One region of the Frondihabitans sp. OV104 genome, then DNA from elsewhere that is predicted to be linked to it. Evidence: predicted binding sites of a transcription regulator. Region 1 holds the regulator's gene; the other holds the start of a gene.

Region 1 (7,476 bases):
TGGCCGGAAGCTGCGACGTCGTCAGCGTCGTCGGCACGAATGGCACCATCACCCTCGATGCCGTGAAGCACCTCGTGTTCGAGGGCAGCGACAACAAGGTCACCGTCGCCAGCGTCAAGAAGGTCGACTTCGGCGGCAACGACAACGCGCTCACTCACGGCGGGGCAGCACCGACCGTCACGACCGGAACGACGGCGGGCAACACCGTCAAGGCACGCTGATGCGCCGCCGCACCGCACGACTGTCCGCCGTCGCCCTCCTGATCGGCGCAAGCGCCGCCCTGACCGGCTGCACAGTCGCCAGCGAGGTCACGGAGCCCGAACCGACCGGGCCGACCGCAACGCGAGTGCCGTCGGCAGTCACGCTGAAGTGCATCGACGGCTTCATGCTGATCGACGCCGACGCCCTCAAGGCAGCGAAGAAGCCGAAGACCGTCGACGTGAAGTGCGATCTGACCAGCGTCGTCGGAACCGGCGCCTCTATCGCGCTGAAGGGCACCACCGACCTCGTGGTCGAGGGCAACCGCAACGCCATCACGGTCGACGACGCCACGACTCGTGTCCGCCTGTCAGGCAACGAGAACGCCGTGAAGTACACCGGCGCCTCGAAGCCGGAATTGGACGACAAGGGAGCCGCGAACACGATCACGGCAGCGACGAAGTAAGCCGAGCACGCTGAGATGGGCGCCTTCCTGTGGGAGGCGCCCATTCCGCGTTCCTGCGCCCCTGCCGTGAGCACCCCGGCCGGACGAGCAGGGAGGAGCCGCGTCGGGCAGGATGGCGGCATGATCGATGTCGCTCTCGCCCGAAACCTCCACGACGCCGGACTCCGCTGGCGACCCGCAACCGGAGACCGCTTTCTCATCGACAGCGAGGCCTTCGACCCGGGCGAGGGCGACCCCGAGATCTTCACCATCAGCGAGATGACCATCGAGGCGCACACCTACCCGACCGGCACGGAGCTCGGCTTCAACGGCACCACCGAGTGGGCTCTCGACTCGGTGTCGACCGACGACTCGCTCTGGCTGCCGCGCGAGGACCAGCTTCGAGACCTGCTGGGCCCGACGTTCCATGCGCTGACCCGCACCGAGGCCGGCGACTTCGAGGTGAGCACCACGATCGGCGCTGAGATCCAGGTATTCGCGGCGCCGGACGCCGAGAACGCGTACGGGAGCGCGCTACTCGCCTACATCGAGGCGTCGCTCACGATCGAGGAACGGCTCGACTAGACGAGTCGCAGGAATTCACGGTCTCTCTCCTATCGACGATTGCAACGAGGTGCAACCTGTCCTTGGGCAAGCTGGGCTCCGGGCCGGCCGTGTGAGAACGGCCGATTAATTTCACCTGGGAGACGGGCGCGGCCCTCGTGGTCGGGGCAAGACTGATCCCACCTCGATCTGCGGACGAGGGGGATAACCGATATACGCCAACGGGAGGTGACCATGTCGGAATCGAGTACGGGCGATCCCCTTCGCCACGAGCGCGAAGAGCAGGAAGTCCGCGAAGCCCTTCTGGGCGACGCAGCCGAACGGAGCACGGCCTGGCTGTTCGAGCAGGTCGGCGACATCGGAACGGCACGGCACCGGAAACCACTGGCTTGACGCGGGTGCCCGTCAGCGTCGGACGGAGGCCGTGACGGTGAACTTCGGGTTGCGTGCGACCTGACGCGTCTGACCCACGACGGACTCCAGGGTGTCTCTGTGCTTGAGGTGCGAGTTGTACACCGTCCACAGCTCTCCGCCCGGCCGCAGCACCCGAGCCGCCGCCTCGAACAGCTTGAGCGCTATGCCGGGCTCGACCGCGGCGTCGACGTGGAAGGGCGGGTTCAGCAGCACCAGATCGCACGACCCTTCGGCCTGCGATGAGAGAGCATCGTCGCGCACGACCGTCACGCGGTCGGCGACGCCATTCAGCTCTGCTGTCGCCCGAGCGGACGCGACAGCCGAGGCGCTCTGGTCGGACGCGATGACGCGAGCCTCGGGCCGCGTCAGGGCGGCTGTGACCGCGAGCACACCCGACCCGCACCCCAGGTCGACGATCACCTCGGCCGACGGGAGTGCCTCCGGCAGCACGTCGAGCAGGGCGCGCGTGCCGATGTCGATCTTCGCGCCAGCGAACGTGGCACCGAACGCCGCGACGGCGAGGCCGAGATCATCGTGCCGTTGAGAGCGTGGCCAGGCCGACTCCACCGGCGGGTCGACCGGCTCGGACGCTGTCAGCACGCGCGACTTCTGCCGCGCCAGACCCGCGTAGAGCACCTCGAAGTGCTCGCGGAGCACGTCGTTCATCGCGGTCGTCATGTGCTTGAGCCTTCCGCCGGCGTAGACGACGACCTCGGGATGGGCGTGGCGCGCGATGAGGCCGGCGATCTCGTCGAGCGCGGCGAGCGAGCGGGGCAGCTGGAGCAGGACGGCCCTGGCCCCGTCGACCAGCGCCCCGTCGAGGGAATGGTGCGCATACGTGCCCTCGAGACCGACCTCGGCCGCGTTGGCGTCGAGTGCGAGCTCGGACACGAGCGGATCTTGGAATACGCGGATGCCGGTCAGCCCATGCGACGACGCGGCACCGAGGGTGAGCGCGCCATAGTGATCGCCGATGACGGCGAGCTGCCCGGAGCCGAGTGCCGAGAGCGTCGCGGTCGCCTTATCGAGGAGCAGCCGATCGGTGGCATCGACCGCGACCAGGTTCGGCGCCTCGAAGTCGGGACGGCGGCGGAGGGCGGCGAGGTCGAGGGGCATGAGCCAAGCGTAGTGATGTGCACAGCCCGGTCGGTAGATCCCGAACGTAATATGTGCATAAAACATTTGACAAACGGCAACTGTTGCGAAACGCTGTGTCTATGCCCATCCCCGAGACCCCACGCTCGAGTCCACGCACGCTGATGCGCGACCGGATCCGCGAAGAGATCCTCAAGGCGATCCTGTCCGGCATCCTCGAACCCGGAGAGCGCCTGGCCGACGACGACCTCATCTCGTGGCTGGGCTGCTCGCGGACACCTGTGCGGGAGGCGCTGAGCGATCTCGCGCACGCGGGCTTCGTCGAGATCGTGCCGAACAAGCACACCCGCGTCGCCGTCCCCCGGGCGGAGGAGGCCGTCCAGGTCATCCAGACGCTGGGGGTCCTGTTCGGAGGCGCGGTTCGGCTGGCGACGCCGGTCCTGCCCGATCCGGTGAGGAGGCAGATCGTCGCCACCCTCGACACCTGCCTGGCGGATCTCCAGAACGATGACGGCCTGGCCCTCAACGTCCACACGTATGCGGCCTTCGACCTCTTCGTCGACTACTGCGGCAATCCGCATCTGCAGCGAGTCTGCCACGACACCACGGCGGGTCTCGCCTACAAGCTGCGTCTGCCCAACATCACCGAGATCTTCGGCCAGCCGCGGCTCACGCGGTCATACAGCGCTCTGCGGCAGGCCACTCTCGACTGCGACGCGATCGCAGCAGAACTCGCCGCGGAGACTCTGCACCAGCTCCCCGCTCCCTGCTCCGAGAGCCTCCTCGACGCGCACACCACCTGACGGCTAGGGCACTACCTCGAGAAGACCTCCGACCGACGTCAACCGGAACCGCGGCGCTCCCGCCTCGACTGTCGCCTCCGGGTCAAGCGGCCCGAGCAGACCGAGCGCCGTCAGCAGCCGTCCCTGAATGGTCGAGCCCGCCATGGCCCAGACCTCCCCGTCGTTGCGAGCGATGCGGCCGTTCAGCGTGCCTGCGATCTCGAGCAACCCGCCGGAGTGGATCGTGACCGTCGCGTCGCAGGTGCCGCTGAGGAGCACGTACCCGCCCGGCTCGATCGTCAGCCGGTCGCCGACGACGCCGCGGAGGTCGAGCGAGCCGCCTTCGCAGACCAGCGCTCCCCTCGGAGCGACCCCGGTGAGCACGATCGGCTCCTCGACGGTGAGCGGATGAGAGATGGTCCCTGACACCTTCTTCATGGCCCGACCCTAGCCCGGTCTCAGGTGCGGTTCCAGAGCGACCGGTAGAAGTCGATGCGCGCGGGGTCGTCGTCGACGCGGTACGCCTCGAGAAAAGCCGCGTCCCATCCGGGGCCGTAGTTCCAGGCCAGGCTCATCGTCGCGACCGCGATGTCGGCCCAGCGGTCGGCGGTTCCGAGCGCGTCGAGGTCGACCATGCCCGACCACGAGCCGTCGTCGTTCAGGATCGTGTTGGGCACGCAGGGGTCGCCGTGGCAGACGACGAGCCGATCGATCGGCGGCGCGTCGCGGGTGTCGAACATCGAGCCTGCGGCCCGCTTCTCGATCGACCAGTCGAACGGGCAGCCGTCGACGGGCACGGTGTCGTGGAACGCCCTCAGCGCCCGACCGACCGCCGGCACAGCCCGCGCAGGATCAGCGAGCCACCGATCGTCCACCGCGCTCCGACCCGGCAGCCCCGCCGTCATCAGCCACTCGGCGTCGTCGTCGCGCCCCTCGTCGAGCACCCGCGGCACCGGCGCGTGGTCGACGGCCCAGCGCAGTCGCGCCGATTCGCCGGCCAGGTCGAGGCCGCGTCCGTGCGGGGCCCACTTGGCGAACCGCCGGGTGTCGCCGTCGCCGAGCTGGAACGTCAGACCGCCCACCTCGTTCACCCAGACCGGCATGATCGCGTCTCCTGCCGCCAGCTCGACGACCCGAGGGGGCGCAGGAACGGGGCCTCGGGGCACCTGCGCCGGCCGGTCGAAGCTCACCGCCGCCTCACCGACCCTCGGGCCGCCAGAGCACCACCTGCGTCGGGCGCTCCGGCCGCCGCCCGGCCCGAAGCGGCACCACGCCGCCGCCGGACGACGCCGCGAACACCCGCGACCCCGGACGGTTCAGCAGCTCGTCGGCGAGCGCGGACTCGAGCTCGCGTACCCGCGACTGCAGGGCGGTCACGTGGTTCTCCAGCTCGAGGATCCGCTTGATGCCCTCTAGGCTGACGCCCTCGCCGCTGAGGCGGGAGATCTCGCGCAGCTGATTGACGTCGCGCATCGAGTAGCGCCGCGACTTGCCAGCCGTCCGCGTCGGGATGACGAGTCCGAGGCGGTCGTACTGGCGGAGCGTCTGCGGGTGCATCTCAGCGAGCTCGGCAGCGACCGCGATCGCGAAGATCGGCGAGTACTCGTCCATGGTCGGCCTCCTCACCGGCTCGGGATAGTCGTCAGACTACGAGGATCGGGGCTACGAGTTCTGCTTGGCCCGGTCGAGCAGGTCGCCGCGCGGGTTCTCGACGGGCAGCGCGGCGACGAGGGCCTCGACAGCCGCCTTGGCCTTGTCGCTGAGGTGCGAAGGGACGGCCACCTGGACGGTGGCGAGCAGGTCGCCCTTACCGTCTTTCGCATCGACCCCGCGGCCCTTGACCCGAAGGACGCGGCCGCTGGGCGTCCCGGGCGCGACGCGCAGGCGGACGTTCTCGCCGCTGAGCGTGGGCACCTCGATGGTGGCGCCGAGGGCAGCCTCGGCGAAGGTCACCGGGACATCGAGTCGCAGATTGAGCCCGTCGCGCTCGAACACGGGGTGCGGGCGGACGGCGATCGTGAGGACGATGTCGCCCGGCTCGCCACCGTCGAGGCTGGGCTCGCCGCGGCCGCGCAGACGGATCTTCTGGCCGTCGTGGACGCCGGCGGGCACGCGCACCTTGATGGGCTTGCCCTGGGACTGCGTCAGCGTGATGGTGTCGCCGGTGATGGCCGTGCGGAAGTCGAGGGTGGTCGAGGCGACGATGTCGCGGCCCTTGCTCGGGCCGCCGTATCCCCGGTAGCCGCCGCTGGTCTGGCCGAAACCGCCGCCGCCGAACATGCCGGAGAAGATGTCCTCGAAGCCGCCCCGCGCTCCTGAAGGATACTGCCCGGCGCCTGCGCCCTGTCGGCCGCCCTGGCCGAACATGCCGCCGAAGACGTCCTCGAAGCCTCCCCCGCCACCCTGGCCGCCGGCACCCGCCGTGAAGCGCGCGCCCGAGCCCATGGCGCGGATCTGGTCGTACTCCTTGCGCTGCGCGGCGTCGGAGAGCACCGAGTTGGCCTCGGAGATCTCCTTGAACTTGGCCTCGGCCTTGGCGTCGCCGGGGTTCGAGTCGGGGTGGTACTGGCGGGCGAGCTTGCGGTAGACCTTCTTGAGTTCCGCGGGGGTCACGTCTTTGGACACGCCGAGCACGGCGTAGAAGTCCTTGTCGAACCAATCCTGGCTGGCCACTCGTGCCGCCCTTCTGTGTGTCGCTCGCGCCCCTCGAAGGACGCGGAAGTATCAGTATGGCGGCGGGCCCCTGGAGGGAGCCCGCCGCCGCTGGTGATGCAGTGCCTAGGCCGGGACCGAGACGGCGACTTTGGCCGCCCGGAGCACTCTCTCGCCGAGCACATAGCCCGGCTCGATGACATCGGCCACGGTGTTGACCGTGACGTCGGCCGTGGGGAGCTGGACGATCGCCTCGTGGAACTTCGGGTCGAACACGTCGCCCTTGGCTCCGATCTGCGTGAGTCCGAAGCGATCGAATCCGCTGCGGAGCTTCTGCGCAATGACCACCATCGGGCCCTCGGTGAGGTCGCCGTGCTGCTCAGCGCGGCTGAGATCGTCGAGAGCCGGGAGGATCGCTCGGATCACCTCGGCCACGACGGCGTCCCGGTTCGCCTCCCGGTCGCGCTCGACGCGCTTTCGGAAGTTGACCAGCTCGGCCTGCGCACGGAGCATGTCCTGGCGCATGTCGGCCACGAGGTCGACGGAGGCCTGATCCAGGATCGCCTCGTCTTCGACCGACAGCTCGACATCGGGGCCCTCGGCCTCGACGAGCTCTTCCGCGCCCTCGACGTCGGCCGTGCCGCCGTCTTCGCTGGGCGACTCCGGGGTCGGCTGGAGCGGCTCTTCTTCGGGGGTGCCGTTCTTGTCGTCGGTCACGGACTACTTCTTGTCGTCTTCGTCGTCCACGACCTCGGCGTCGACGATGTCTTCGTCGTCGGCCGGGGTCTCGGAGGCGGGCTCGTCGGTCGGAGCCGAAGCGGAGGCCTGGTCGGACGCGTAGAGCGCCTGGCCGATCTTCTGCTGCGACTCGGTCAGCTTGTCGACAGCCGGCTTGATGGCCGCCTCGTCGTCGCCGGCGAGCGCGGTCTTCAGCGCGTCGACGTCGCCCTGGACCTCGGTCTTGACGTCGGCGGGGAGCTTCTCGTCGTTCTCCTTCAGCAGCTTCTCGATCGAGTAGACCAGCTGCTCGCCCGAGTTGCGGAGCTCGTTGGCCTCGCGGCGCGCCTTGTCTTCGGCGGCGTGCTCCTCGGCCTCGCGGACCATGCGCTCGATGTCGTCCTTCGAGAGCGACGAGCCACCCGAGATGACCATCGACTGCTCCTTGCCGGTGCCCTTGTCTTTCGCGGAGACGTGCACGATGCCGTTGGCGTCGATGTCGAAGGTGACCTCGATCTGCGGGATGCCGCGCGGAGCCGGAGCGATGCCGGTCAGCTCGAACGTGCCGAGGTTCTTGTTGTCGCGGGTGAACTCGCGCTCGCCCTGGAA
Region 2 (7,476 bases), 400 kb from region 1:
TCACGGTGTCGGCCGTCATCGCGGCGCTCGGGTTCGTGACGCTGCTGGTGCTGGGGCGGAGCGGGTCGTCTCGCGCGGCGTCGGCGCCGGCGCCCGCCGCAGCCGCCGTGCCGGTCACGACCGGCGCCATCGCGGTGCCCTGCCCCTAGCCCGTCGCGCCCGGACCTCCCCCACCACACCACGATCGGGACTCCACACCACGCGATGTCGTGGTGTCGAGTCCCGATCGTGGGTTCGGGGCCCGGCCCGGACAGCGGTCGCTAGGGGCCGAGCTCCGCGACCGTCGGAGGATTCGCCCCGGCGCGCGACACCGTGACGCGGGCGCTCGCCAGGGCCGTCGCTACGACGGAGGACAGCACGCCGGCAGCCAGCCCGCCAGCGCGCACCGAGTCGGCTTGCCCGCCGTCGAGCAGCGCGAACAGCAGCCCCGACATGAAGGCGTCTCCGGCGCCGATGGTGTCGACGACCTCGACCGGAAGCGAGGGCAGCGCGACCCGGTCGGTCGACGTGGCCGCGACCGCACCGTCAGGGCCGCGAGTGATGGCCGCGAGCGTGACGCCCAGGCCGAGGTAGCGGTCGAGCACGGCGTCGAGGGGCAGGCCCGGGTGCAGCCAGGCGGCGTCCTCGTCGCTCATCTTCAGCACGTGCACCACCCGCGCCAGCGCGTCGACGGTGGCCAGGACGGCGTCGCGGTCGGGCGTGATGCTGGGCCGCACGTTCGGGTCGAAGCTCAGGAGCGCCCGGTCGCGCGAGGCCTCGAACAGGCGCCGCACGTCGTCGCTGCCCGGCGCGAGGGCGGTCGCGATCGAGCCGGTGTGGAGCAGCGCGACGTCGTCAGGAACGCTGATCGCCCCGGGTGCCCACTCGATGTCGAACTCGTACTCGGCGTGGCGATCCTCCTGAATCGTGGCGACCGCCGTCGAGGTCCGGTGCGAGGTCACCGTGGCCGGGTCGACGCTCACCCCCGCCGAGGCGAGATGCGCCAGCAGGGCGTCGCCGCGTGCGTCGCGGCCGACCGAGGCGCGGAACGCGGTGCCGACTCCGAGCCGGGCCAGCCCGTAGGCGACGTTCATGGGGCTCCCGCCCGGGTGCTCGACCGTGGAGTCGCCGTCGACCACGATGTCGACGAGCGCCTCGCCGACGACGAATGCTGCGCTGCTCATGCTCGGAGCGTACCGGCAGTGTCGTCCCCTCAACCATCACCCCCGGGGCGCAGGAACTGCGACTACGCCGCCACAGCCCGAGCCGCCGCGCGGAACCGCCCCGGCGCCGCACCCCGCGCCCGGCTGAACGCCCTCGAGAACGCGTACACCGACGAGTACCCCACCGCCGCGGCGACGGCCTCCAGCGGCTCGTCGCCGTCGCGCAGCCGCACGGCGGCGAGGTCCATGCGCCAGCGCGTCAGGTACGCCGCCGGAGTCTCGCCCGCCACCGACTGGAAGCGCCGGGCGAGCGTCGCCTTCGAGACGTTCAGTCGCGCCGCGAGGGCGGTCGTGGTCCAGGGCGCGGCGGGGTCGGCGTGCACGAGAGTGAGCGCCTCGGTCATCAGCGGGTCGCCGAGGACCCCGAACCACGACGGCTCCGACGGCGCAGGCCTCGTGGCGAGCCAGACGCGGAGAAGCTGCACGAGCAGGATGTCGACCAGGCTGTTCATCACTACGCTCGCTGCGATCTGCGGGTGGGCGAGCTCGCGGGCGAGGAGGCGCACGGTGTCGTCGAGGCAGGTGCCCCCGTTGTCGGCGCGGATGTGGACGACCTCCGGCAGCAGCTCCAGCACCTGGGTGGAGACCGCCGGGTCGTGGCGGTAGGCGGCCCCGAGGATGTGCGTCTGCACATCGCCGTCGCCGAACCGGAGCACCCCGCCCGTGCGCCGGGCGTGGGCGGCCGTGCTCGAGTCGCAGAGCGGCGCGGGAGCGCCCGGGTGGCTCGTCAGAGTGTGGCCCACCCCTGTCGGAAGGAGGACCACGTCGCCGGGCATCAGCTGTCGGGGGTCGTGCCCGGGCACACCGAGCCATGCGGTGCCCGAGGTGACGGCGTAGAAGGCGGCGCCCGGGTTGTCGGTCCACCAGACACCCCAGGTCGCGGTGGCCTCGATCCGGGCGCCGAGGGTGCCGCGGACGCCGGAGACCGCGAGTACGTCGGCAAGGAGGTCCATCCCCCCAGGATAGCCGGCAAGCATCTCTGCACCTGCACACATGAGTCGATCGGCTATCGATTTGTTCTCTCCAGGCATCGACCTGCGCATCACCTGCTTCGTACGCTCGACGAGTGCCGAACGGACGGCACCGGAAAAGGAGCACCAATGAACATCGAAGGCCAGATCGTCCTCGTCACCGGATCGAACCGCGGCATCGGCCGGCAGTTCGTCGAAGAGCTGCTCGCGCGCGGCGCGGCGAAGGTCTACGCGACCGCCCGCCGCCCCGAGGGCGTCGACGCCGAGCTGTCCGGGCTGACCGGCGTCGCGATCCTGCCGCTCGACATCACGGACCAGGCGTCTGTCGACGCCGTGGCAGCGGCAGCTCAGGACGTCACGCTGCTGATCAACAACGCCGGCGTCTCGACCGGCGCCGACCTGGTCGCGGGCGACCTCGCCCTGATCCGCCGCGAGATGGACACCCACTTCTTCGGCACCCTGAGCATGGTGCGGGCGTTCGCGCCGATCCTCAGGGCGAACGGCGGCGGCGGGATCGTGAACGTCCTGTCGGCGCTGTCGTGGTTCAACTGGATCGGCGCCGGCGCGTACGGTGCGGCCAAGGCGGCCGGCTGGGCGATGACGAACGGCGTGCGCCTCGAGCTCGCAGCGCAGGGGACCCTCGTCACGGGCGTCCACCTCGGAGCCGCCGACACCGAGATGATGGCCGGCTACGACGGTCCGCTGCTCGCACCCCGCGACGTCGTGATCGCGGTGCTCGACGGGGTCGAGGCCGGCTCGACGGAGGTCGTCGTCGACGAGTGGAGTGCCACGGCGAAGGCCTCGCTCGCGCTCGCGCCGTCGGCCAGCCCGTTCTACGACGGCACGTTCAACGCCTGAGGCAGCGCCACGACGCGCCGAGCCCCGCCGTTTCGGCAGATCCCCGCTGTCGCGCAGGAGGGACGGAGCCGAAACGGCGGGGTAGGGGCCGGCGGGCCGGGCCGCTAGACGGCCGCGGCCACCAGCACGTCGGCCGTCAGGCTGCCGTCGGCCACCGCGAGCCGCACGGTCGACCCGGCGGCGAGGCGCCCGTCGACCATGAGCGTCGCGAGCCGGTCGTCGACCTCGCGCTGGATCAGCCGGCGCAGCGGGCGAGCGCCGTACTCGGGCTCGTACCCGTGCTCGGCCAGCCAGTCGACGGCCTCGGGCGAGGCGTCGAACCGGATGCCCTGCGCGGCGAGCCGGGCGCCGGTCTCGGCCAGCATGAGCGACACGATCGCTGCGAGCTGCGTGCGCTCGAGCTTGCGGAACAGCACGATCTCGTCGATGCGGTTGAGGAACTCCGGTCGCATGGCCTCACGCAGCTTGCCCATCACGCGGTCGCGCAGCGCCTTGTCCGAGCCGAACCCGCTGTGCCTGTCAGAACCGCCGCCGTCGGCCGGCCCGCCGACGAAGCCCATCGCACCGCTCCGCGACGCCAAGAACTCCGACCCGAGGTTCGACGTCATGATGACCACCGTGTTGCGGAAGTCGACCGTGCGTCCCTGTCCGTCGGTCAGGCGCCCGTCGTCGAGCACCTGCAGCAGCAGGTTGAACACGTCGGGGTGCGCCTTCTCGATCTCGTCGAGCAGGATGACCGAGTACGGGTTGCGGCGCACGCGCTCCGTCAGCTGACCGGCTTCTTCGTAGCCGACGTAGCCGGGAGGGGCGCCGACGAGGCGCGAGACGGTGTGGCGCTCGCCGAACTCCGACATGTCGAAGCGCAGCATGGCGGTCTCGTCGCCGAACAGCGACGCGGCCAGGGCCTTCCCCAGCTCGGTCTTACCCACGCCCGTCGGGCCGAGGAAGAGGAAGCTGCCGGTCGGGCGGCGCTGGTCGCCGAGCCCGGTGCGCGAGCGCCGGACGGCCTTGGCGATCACCGCGACGGCGTCGTCCTGACCGACGACGCGCTCGTGCAGCTCCGTCTCGAGCAGCGCGAGCCGTGAGCGGTCGCCGTCGGTGAGGCGCGCGGCGGGGATCCCCGTGGCGCGCGAGATGAGCTCGGCGATGTCGTCGGCGGTGATGACCGCGTCGGCGTTCGCGGCGAGGTCCTCGGGCGCAGGAACGCCGGACGCTTCCGCCAGCCGGGCCTCGACGGCCGTCATCGCGTCGCGCAGCCCCGACGCCTCCTCGTACCGCTCGGCCGCCACCGCGCGGTTCTTCTCGGCCTCGAGCTCGGCGAGCTCGGCCTGGAGTGCGGCGGTGTCGACGACGAGCCCGAGGCGCAAGCGACGGCGGGCGCCGGCCTGGTCGATCAGGTCGATGGCCTTGTCGGGGAGGAAGCGGTCGCTGACGTAGCGGTGCGAGAGCTCCACTGCGGCCGCGAGGGCCTCGGGCGTGTAGGTCACCGAGTGGTGCTCCTCGTAGCGCGGGGCGAGCCCGCCGAGGATGGCCGTGGCGTCGGCCACCGAGGGCTCGGGCACCTGGACGGGCTGGAAGCGCCTCTCGAGTGCGGCGTCCTTCTCGACGCGGCGGTACTCGGCCAGCGTGGTGGCGCCGACGACGTGGAGGTCGCCCCGGGCGAGACGCGGCTTGAGGATGTTGCCGGCGTCCATTCCGCCGTCGCTTCCGGCACCGGCGCCGACGACGGTGTGCAGCTCGTCGATGAAGACGATGAGCTCGTCGGAGTGCGCTGTGATCTCGTCCATCGCCTTGGTGAGGCGCTCCTCGAAGTCGCCGCGGTAGCGGGTGCCCGCCACCATGCCCGGCAGGTCGAGGGCGACCACGCGCTTGTCGCGGAGCACCGGAGGCACGTCGCCGGAGACGATGCGCTGGGCGAGACCCTCGACGATGGCGGTCTTGCCGACGCCGGGCTCGCCGATCAGGACGGGGTTGTTCTTGGTGCGGCGGAGCAGGATCTCGACGGTCGCCTCGATCTCATCGGCGCGGCCGATGACCGGGTCGATGAGGCCCTCGCGAGCTCGCGCGGTGAGATCCGTGCCGTACTGGTCGAGCGTCGGCGTCTCGGATGCCGGCTCGGCGCCGGCCGCCGCCTGCGCGGGGCCGCCGGACTGCACGAAGCGCTGCATGGCCTCGGGAGTGATCCCCGCGGCGCCGAGCAGCTGGCCGGGCGCGGAGCCCTGATCGACGACGAGCGCGAAGACGACGTGCTCCGGGTCGACGTAGGTCGAGCCGAATGCGCGTGCCGCCTGAGCGGCCTCCAGCAGGATCCGCTGGGCCGCCGCGGTCAGGGCCGGACGCTGCGGGGCATCGGCGGACGCGCCGGGGAGGCGGCCGTCGACTGCCGCGGCCAGGGCCTCGCGGTCGGCTCCGACGTAGGCGACGAGGTCGCTGGCCGGGTGGAGGTCGAGCGCGGCCCGAAGGATGTGGAGAGCGTCGAGCTCCGCGTGACCGCGCGAGACGGCGATCTCGCGCGCCGCGGCCATGAGCTCGTGCGTGCGACGGCTGAGGAGTCGGCTGATGTCGACGTTGTCGGGCATGGAACCTCCAGGAGAAACTTGAGTGCCTTTGACTCAACTCAACGCAGGAGGACGCGAGACATTCCCACCCCGCCCACAAAGGTGAGCGGGGTGGACTCAACCCTTACTTGTAGACGGCCTGAGTCAGCACCTGCGAGGCCCGGGCGGAGAACTCCCCGCGCACCAGCACCTCGTAGCGGCCGGCCTCCATGGTCTTGATCGACGAGAAGTCGCGGCGGCCGCGGGTCATGGCGTGCCCGGCGAATCCGAACAGGGCTCCCCACACGGCACCCGCCACGACGGCCGTGAGGAGCACCGCGACGAGGTTCGCATTGGCGAAGATCGCGAACAGGAAGCCGAGGAACAGGCCGAACCAGACGCCGCTGAGCGCACCGCGCCCGGCCGCCTTGCCGTTGGTGAGACGCCCCGACACGTTCTCGACCGTGCGGATGTCGTGGCCGACGATCGAGACGTTCTCGACGGGGAAGCCCTCGTCGCTCAGGCGGTCCACCGCGGCCTGGGCGTCCTCGTACTTCGTGTAGGTCGCGACGACCTGCGGGTAGCCGCCGCCGGCGAACGCGCCGAAGCCGCCGGCCTGCTCGGCCTGCGATCCCGTGGAGTCGGCGGCGGGCTGCGTCGTGACGGGCGGCGGGACAGCACCCGGAGGCGCGTACTCGCCGTACTGCGGGGCGGGGCCGGCCTGAGGGCGGTCGGCAGCGGGGTCTCCGGCAGAACCGGCACCAGACGGGTTGTCGTTCGACATCGAGTACTCCTTGTGAATTCAGGGACGGATCTCCACTCTGCCCTTGTCGCCTGGCGTTTTTCGGATAGTCCCCGGTCAGCGCCGGAGGTGTGCCTAACACTCGCCCATTACCAGGAAAAACACGGCCGCACCAGGGGATGACGCAAGCGTCACCCACGTGCGAGCATCCCCATCGATGAGCCAGCACCACGACAGCCCGGACGCCGAGCAGACGCCCGATACCGCCCAGATCAAGGCCGACCACCACGGACGCGACCTCGACGAGGCCTTCGCCCTGTACGCGGGCAACTACAACGGCTCCGGCTTCTACGCGGAGCAGACCGAGCTGCCGTTCGCGTACCGCTACACGATCGACGGCGACGACGACGTGACCCTGCGGTCGTCGAGGTTTCTCGGATCGATCCGCGGCACGGTGCAGCCCGAGGGCGAGTACATCGTGTCGTGGCTGACCGCCGGCCAGGGCCTGATGGACATCGGCGCGGACGAGCTGCGGATGGCGCGGGGGCGACCGGCGATGTTCCCGACGGGTCGGCGGTACGCGTTCCACCTCAGCGACTTCCGGCAGAACCTCATCCACTTCGAGTCGGGCTACCTCGAGCGGATCGCGGCCGAGCGCGCCGGCGCGGAGCCGAGCCGGCTCCACTTCGACCACACGGCGATTCCCGACACGGCAGCGCTCGTGGCGTGGAACGAGGCCGTCCAGGTGGCCGCGCGCGCCATCCTCGGCACGCCCTCGACCGAGCTGCAGCAGTCCGAGGCGAAGCGGCTGCTCGCCGGAGCCCTGCTCGACACGTTCGCGCACGAGGGCCCCGAGCGGCGAGGTCTGGCGGTCGCGCCCGGCAACGCGCGGCTCGTCGCGGCCCTGGAGTTCGTCCACGAGCACGCGGCCGAGCCGATCACGACCACGGCGATCGCCGACGCGGCCGGCCTCAGCCTGCGCGGGCTGCAGCACGCCTTCCACCAGCAGTTCGAGTCGACGCCGAGCGAGTACCTCCGGGGCGTCCGCCTCGACCGGGTGCGCGGCGAGCTGCTGGCCGCGGCCCCCTCCGAGACCACCGTGTCGATGATCGCCCTCCGCTGGGGCTTCGCGCACTCGGGCCGATTCTCGTCGGCCTACGTCAAGC

Evidence for each region. The regulator HspR, encoded in region 1, represses chaperone genes until heat shock. The targets are predictions, from matches to a motif close to AAGTTGAGTCNNNNNGACTCAACTT.
Region 2: the regulator HspR is predicted to act here: its motif matches at 5,626-5,650, upstream of AC3CBB_RS11630 (ATP-dependent Clp protease ATP-binding subunit).

The regions. Positions count from the first base shown of each region.
Region 1 covers NZ_CM173541.1:2,865,034-2,872,509, forward strand. Annotated here, with positions in the region: gene AC3CBB_RS13360 (DUF3060 domain-containing protein) at 1-221, shown strand, start outside; gene AC3CBB_RS13365 (DUF3060 domain-containing protein) at 221-664, shown strand; gene AC3CBB_RS13370 (pilus assembly protein CpaE) at 785-1,228, shown strand; gene AC3CBB_RS13375 (class I SAM-dependent methyltransferase) at 1,613-2,737, opposite strand; gene AC3CBB_RS13380 (GntR family transcriptional regulator) at 2,839-3,519, shown strand; gene AC3CBB_RS13385 (hypothetical protein) at 3,523-3,936, opposite strand; gene AC3CBB_RS13390 (phosphotransferase) at 3,957-4,688, opposite strand; gene AC3CBB_RS13395 (heat shock protein transcriptional repressor HspR) at 4,696-5,109, opposite strand; gene AC3CBB_RS13400 (DnaJ C-terminal domain-containing protein) at 5,161-6,171, opposite strand; gene AC3CBB_RS13405 (nucleotide exchange factor GrpE) at 6,277-6,867, opposite strand; gene dnaK (molecular chaperone DnaK) at 6,871-7,476, opposite strand, start outside.
Region 2 covers NZ_CM173541.1:2,464,337-2,471,812, forward strand. Annotated here, with positions in the region: gene AC3CBB_RS11610 (MFS transporter) at 1-149, shown strand, start outside; gene AC3CBB_RS11615 (carbohydrate kinase family protein) at 261-1,163, opposite strand; gene AC3CBB_RS11620 (AraC family transcriptional regulator) at 1,226-2,155, opposite strand; gene AC3CBB_RS11625 (SDR family oxidoreductase) at 2,303-3,031, shown strand; gene AC3CBB_RS11630 (ATP-dependent Clp protease ATP-binding subunit) at 3,136-5,610, opposite strand; gene AC3CBB_RS11635 (YflT domain-containing protein) at 5,714-6,352, opposite strand; gene AC3CBB_RS11640 (AraC family transcriptional regulator) at 6,528-7,476, shown strand, end outside.